Sinorhizobium fredii USDA 257: one gene and its partner. The protein of the gene in region 1 interacts with the protein of each later gene in a pairwise test. Links are inferred from orthologs where the notes say so. Each region holds a gene or a part of one and is shown in the gene's direction. Other genes may lie near its edges.

Region 1 (3,163 bases):
GGCGCCTGCACGGTTAAGATTTCGTGAAGAATAATGACTTACTGATTCGTTGATACCTCTCCTTCGCGGATGAGGCATATACGGATGAATCTGGCTAAAACGGGCTTTTGCCGATGCGTTTCAGGAATCTTGCAATCATCACCGCCGTCGCAGCCGCGCTTGCCGGGTGCACCAACGAAACGCTCGATTCGGTCAACCTCTCCTCCGTCAAGAACAAGACGGAATACCAGCTTTCCAGCAAGATGGTCAGCAAGATGAGAGAGTTGGGGATGCAGAAGACATCCCCGATCCTGTTGCGCATCTTCAAGGAGGAGGGAACGCTCGAGGTATGGAAGGCGAATGCGTCGAGCCGCTTCCAGCTTCTGAAGAGCTATAAGATCTGCGCCTGGTCCGGCAAGCTCGGCCCCAAGGTGAAGGAGGGCGATCGTCAGGCGCCGGAGGGATTCTACCCGCTCTATCCGCACCAGATGAATCCCAACTCGAACTACTATCTGGCGATCAATACCGGTTTTCCCAACACTTATGACAAGGCGAACGGCCGCAGCGGCACGCACCTGATGATCCACGGCGCCTGCTCGTCTTCGGGCTGCTATTCGATGACCGACGAGCAGATCATCGAGATCTTCGCGCTCGCCCGCGATGCGTTCAAGGGCGGCCAGGAAAACGTCCAGCTGCAGGCCTTCCCCTTCCGGATGACAGCGGAGAACATGGCCCGCCACCGCGACAATTCGAACATCGAATTCTGGAAGATGCTGAAGGCCGGCTACGACCAGTTCGAAGTGACCAAGCGTCCGCCGCAGGTCAATGTCTGCGAGAGGAAATACGTCTTCAACCAGCAGAGCGACGGCAGCTTCAATCCGGCCGGCCAGTGCCCCGCCATGTCGACGCCGCCAGCCTTGCAAGTAGCCATGGCCAATTTCGACAAGGATTATCAGCGCGACTATCAAAAGGCGCTGAAGAAATACGACGGCATGGTCTGGTATGAACCGAGCGAAGCGGAGCGCAAGGCGATCGTTGCCGAGCAACGCAAGGGCCGCGAGCTTGCCTATGCGCCGACCGGCACGTCGCTCGACGCCGGCAAGCTGATGAAGGTGAGCGATCTCGAAAAGCGGCTTGCCGAGCAGAAGGAGGCCCAAGAGGCCAAGCAGGCGGCGCTGATCCAGAAGGAGGCGCTGGAGAAGGCGACCCGCGAAGGCAAGGCCGTGCCCGTCCCGCAGCAGAGCCCGATCGAACGACCCGTTCAACAGGCGGCGCTGCAGACGGCGCCTGTCCAGAAGTCCTTCTGGAAGCTGTTCTCGAAGAGCGAACCCGAGGCGCAGGCGACGGCACCCGTCAACGCGGCACCTGCCGAGCAGAGTGCGGCCCAACCGTCGGCTCAGCCGCCCGCCGAGCAGCGACCTGCCGCTGGTCAGCAGCGGGCAGCCACGCCGGCGGCCGCGCCCAATCCGCAGGTGGCCACCGCCCCTGTGGCCGGCGGAGATGCGGCACCGGCGGAGCAGCCGCCGAGGAAGCGCCCGTTCTGGAAGATCTGGGGCAATTGATGCCTGACGAGGCGAGGGTCGTCTACGACTTGAGGGGGCTGAAATGCCCCCTTCCCGTTTTGAAGACGCGCAAACGCATGGAGAGCCTGGCGCCCGGCGCGCTCATCGAAATCGAAACGACCGATCCCCTGGCAGTGATCGACATTCCGCACTTCTGCAGCGAGGACGGACACCGGCTGGAGCAGGCTGCGTCCACCGCGGGCGGCCACCGTTTTCTCATTCGCAAGAAGACATAGCCACGCGGGCAAGCATCAGTTGAAAAGGCAACGCACTCTCGAACACGATCACCGGCAATGCCGCTGCCAACAGGCTGGATGGCGCAGCCGGCAGCGACATACTGTCCGGGGGCGCAGGCAAGGACCAATTCGTCTTCAGCACGGCGCTCGGCGCGAGCAATGTCGATCATATCCGAGACTTCTCGGCGGTCGACGATATGATCGTGCTGTCAAGCAAGATCTTCACGACATTGACGCCCGGCTCTCTGTCGACGGGTCTTTTCAAGGACATCGCAGCGGCCAAGATCGATGCAAGCGATCGGCTTCTCTATAACGGCGATACCGGCGCTCTCTTTTATGATGCCGATGGTTCTGGCGCCGACAAGGCGGTGCAATTCGCCCATCTCGACAACAAGGCGGCGATTACGTCTGCCGACTTCTTTGTCGTGTGAGGCCACCCGCCGCGTTCGAGCGGGCGCGCGTCAAAATTTCAGGCCGGGTACGGCGAGCGGATTGTCGGTAAGCGCCTGCGCATCGGGGCGATCGACGCGCGGCTTGCCAGTGAAAGCATCGAATAGATCCCGCACGAAAGCCTCTTCCAAGCCCTTGGTGATCAGCACCATCCGCGTCCGGCGGTCGGCCGGGTCGGGCCAGGCGGCAAGCCGTTCGGGCGCGTGAAAGACGGTCTGTACGCCATGCAGCACCACCGGCCGCTCCGGCTTGTCCGCGACGCAAACGATCGCTTTCATACGCAACAGCTTCTCGCCATGCGCCGAGCGCAGGAGGTCGATGAACATCTCCAGCGCCATCGGCTCGATCGGTCGGTCGTGAACGATGCTGAACGAGCGGATGTCGGAGCCGTGGCGATTGACGTCGTGATGGTGGTGATGATGCCCATGATCATGATCATGATCATGGTCGTGATCATGATCCCCGCCGGACTCGTCCTGCAGCCAGCGGCCGACATCGGCGACCTTGGTCGACGGGTCGTAGAGGCCGCAGTCGAACAGTTCGGCGCGCCCGGCCTCTTCCCTGTCGGCGTCGATGATCGGCGCGCGCGGGTTGAGGTCCTTCAGAACATCTAACAATGCGTCGCGCTGTTGCTTGCTTGCGAGGCCGGTCTTGCTGATCACCAGCCGATCGGCGACGGCAACCTGCTTCCGGGCCTCGACGTGATTTGCGATCGTCTGCTCACCATTGACGGCGTCGACGACGCCGACCACGCCGTCCAGGCGAAAATTCTGGGCGATCACCGGATTGCCGAGGACCGATTGCAGCACCGGCGCCGGATCGGCAAGGCCGGTCGTTTCGATGACGACCCGCTTCAGCGGCTTGATTCGCCCGGTCTGCATTCGGTCCATCAGATCGGCCAGCGTGTCGACGAGTTCGCCGCGCACGGTGCAGCAC
Region 2 (3,083 bases), on another replicon or contig:
GGCGCTGACGTCATTCAGTGTCACTCGGTCGCGCGGTGCACCGTTCGTTGGGGTCCGAGTCGGATCGCAGCACCCGGCCCAACACTGCAGCATCTCGCTGGCGAATGGCGCTGCCTCCGAACGCGGGCCGCCATCGTAGAGTGAGGCAAGTGCCAGCAATCGCCGCTATGGCTGGCATCCTCCGTCTGCCATCAAGCTTTCGAAGAGCTGCGCCGCCGAAGTCATCACATCGCATCCTGTTTGCGGCACAGAGGCGCTCTTTGGTGTGGGCTAATTCGACAATGTCCGATTTCCGACATTATCGGACAAATGTCATACCGATGTTTGAGTTTCGGTGTTGTTTCAGAACCGTTTTTTCGTTGGCATAGTTTGTGCTTGACCGATTTGCAAAGGCCTTTTCGAACCAGGAGAAACGATCCATGATAGGTCTCAACGGAAGAGCCGTTAGTGCAGTGAAGCTCGCTCCTTCCCGCGATTCTGAACCCACCGATGGCTTATGCATATGACGGTTCAAGCGGACGGCTGTGCATATACCATTTTGCATTAGAGACTGAGTCGCGCGAGGGCGACACTGTTATCGAGAAGGATGGGATCAACATATTTGTTGACTCGGACCCCCAACCCCATGTGGCCGGCCTGGCCCGGGACGTCATCCCAAGGACGTCATCCCAAGGGTGGATTCGCCCGGGTTTGTCTTCAACGTTTCAACACGCGGGAGAGGTGAGCCTGCGGCAAATCGTTCGGCTGATCGCCACGCACGGGAGAACAGTAATGCTGGATCAAAAAGCACTTCTACAATGCCACGATCGCCATTTGTAAACCTTTCGTCGTTTCGGTAGCTGGAGAATTATCTTGAGGCCTATCTATCTCGACAACAACGCAACGACGCGCGTCGATGCGGAAGTTCTCCAGGCGATGCTGCCATTCTTCGCAGATGTGTTTGGCAACGCTTCCTCGATGCATGACGCTGGTGCTACTGCCGGGGCAGCGATTAACGTAGCGCGCAGGCAGTTGCAAGCACTGATCGGTGCAAAGTTCGACCCAGAGATCACCTTTACCTCGGGCGGGACCGAAAGCAACAATGCGGCGATCCTTTCGGGGCTCGAGGCTATGCCTGAGCGCACTGAGATCGTAACTTCGGCGGTCGAGCATCCTGCGGTGCTGACGCTCTGCACCCATCTGGAGAAGACACGCGGCACCAAGGTGCACAAGGTCCCAGTGGATCACCAGGGCCGACTTGACCTTGACGCTTATCAGGACGCCCTTACACACCGTGTAGCAATCGTTTCGATCATGTGGGCCAACAACGAGACGGGAACGCTCTTTCCTGTGGTAAAGCTAGCTGAGATGGCCAAAAAAGTCGGCGCAATTTTCCACACCGATGCGGTGCAAGCAGTCGGCAAGCTACCGATTGACTTGAAATCAACGGCGATCGACATGCTGTCGCTTTCCGCGCACAAGTTCCATGGCCCGAAGGGCGTCGGGGCACTCTACATAAAGCGCGGGGTGCCCTTTCACGCACTCATTAAGGGTGGCCACCAGGAGCGCGACCGGCGCGCGGGCACGGAGAACACGCCCGGGATAGTAGGTCTGGGCAAGGCGGCAGAACTCGCGTTGGATTGTATGGACAAGGACAATGCGATAATAAGATCATTCCGCGATCGATTGGAGAAAGGACTTCTCGAGCGTGTCCCCCAAGTCTTCGTAATGGGTGATCCGGTGACGCGGTTGCCCAACACAACGAGCATTGCCTTTGAAGGCGTCGGTGGTGAAGCCATGCAGTTTCTGCTCAATCGCCATGGCATCGCCTGCTCCTCCGGAACCGCCTGTACCTCTCGTTCTTTATCGACGAGCCATGTTCTAAAAGCCATGGGTACTCCCCACAGGCAGGCGGTCGGAGCAGTCCGCTTCTCGTTGTCAGGCTATAACTGTGAAGAGGATATAGATCGGGTGTTGCAGGTGATACCCGCAGTTGTGAAAAAACTGCGTGAATCTCGTCCAGTATTTGCCGGGTAGACGCTCTGCCGGCACATACGATCGTTTCAGCGCTTGGGAATGTCCGAATACCCGTCACTGATGGCGTCTCGATCACAGCTCTTCCCAGGGTCATCATGGGGTGCAGGGCCGGGACCATGTGTTGGAACGAAAGCAGCTATTCCGCGGCCAGTAGGAGAATGCAATGTCTTATGATGATGCGACCTTTGCCCCTGATGGCACTGACATTCTGACTTGGCTGAAGGATTTGTCGGCCGCCGAGGAGTTCTTCGATGCCCTCGGCGTCACCTATGACCCAAAGGTGCTAAACACATCACGGCTCCACATAATGAAGCGCATGGGTCAGTATCTGGTCGCGGAGGACTTTTCCGATCTCCCCACAGGCACGGCCGCCACCCGTGCGCGCGCCGCACTCGAGCGCGCTTACAGGGACTTTGCAACTTCGTCGCCACTCAAACATCGTGTTTTCAAGGTGCTTGAGGATCGCGAGCCGACCAAAGCTGCTGCGCCGATCCAAGTCTTCGTACCATTGGAAGAACTCTTGCAGCCATCCGAAATCAGTGACTGCGGCGGGGTTGCGACACAGCGATGTCATCAGTCCGACAAAGTAGTCGCGGCTCCGGACGCGCTGGAATGAAGCGGTTAGCAGGTTGTAATAAAACTCGTTGGCACGTGGTGCATGGAAGGGTCGGAAGACCAAGGCGATCGAAACCTAGACAGATCATAATGCACATCGCTGATACCGAGTCGGCGCAGATGCGCGTCCATTGCTAATGCGTCGGTGCCTAAAGTGCCAACCCGATGCCGTCGGCCTGCTTCAGCGCTGGTCGCGGTCAGGGTTGCATGAGCCTGGGTCATGTCCATGATACGCATACAGCTCTGATCTCCCCACCGCCGCGGGGGGTCGTCGACCTGCTGTGCCGGCCGTTTGGCAGTGCGTGATTCGTCGACGCTTCTCTCTGACGCCGCTACGCCGTCGTCACGCTTTTGAGCGTATCCCGATGTTTCACTGAATGAATCGACTGGCGGAATCCGCAACTGAGCGGGCAAAAAGAGAGCGCTGTCCTTAGTGAAGAATTTTGCGGATG

The links. The genes of interacting proteins can lie anywhere in the genome.
Region 2: the proteins of USDA257_RS24815 (region 1) and nifS interact in binary tests that used the Escherichia coli proteins (3 or more experiments, as listed by UniProt). The link is inferred for Sinorhizobium fredii USDA 257 from one-to-one orthologs.

The regions. Positions count from the first base shown.
Region 1 is NC_018000.1:5,277,084-5,280,246, forward strand. The notes cover bases 160-3,158. They hold USDA257_RS24815 (sulfurtransferase TusA family protein), read left to right. Parts: upstream 160-1,540; coding sequence 1,541-1,777; downstream 1,778-3,158. Other genes in these bases: USDA257_RS24810 (L,D-transpeptidase family protein), read left to right, coding at 160-1,541; USDA257_RS38080 (hypothetical protein), read left to right, coding at 1,975-2,208; USDA257_RS24825 (CobW family GTP-binding protein), read right to left, coding at 2,239-3,158. Also shown: more of USDA257_RS24810, read left to right, coding at 114-159; more of USDA257_RS24825, read right to left, coding at 3,159-3,163. UniProt on the Escherichia coli protein: Sulfur carrier protein involved in sulfur trafficking in the cell. Part of a sulfur-relay system required for 2-thiolation during synthesis of 2-thiouridine of the modified wobble base 5-methylaminomethyl-2-thiouridine (mnm(5)s(2)U) in tRNA.
Region 2 is NT_187151.1:148,022-151,104, forward strand. What follows is about bases 16-2,934. They hold nifS (cysteine desulfurase NifS), read left to right. Parts: upstream 16-852; coding sequence 853-2,016; downstream 2,017-2,934. UniProt on the Escherichia coli protein: Master enzyme that delivers sulfur to a number of partners involved in Fe-S cluster assembly, tRNA modification or cofactor biosynthesis. Catalyzes the removal of elemental sulfur from cysteine to produce alanine.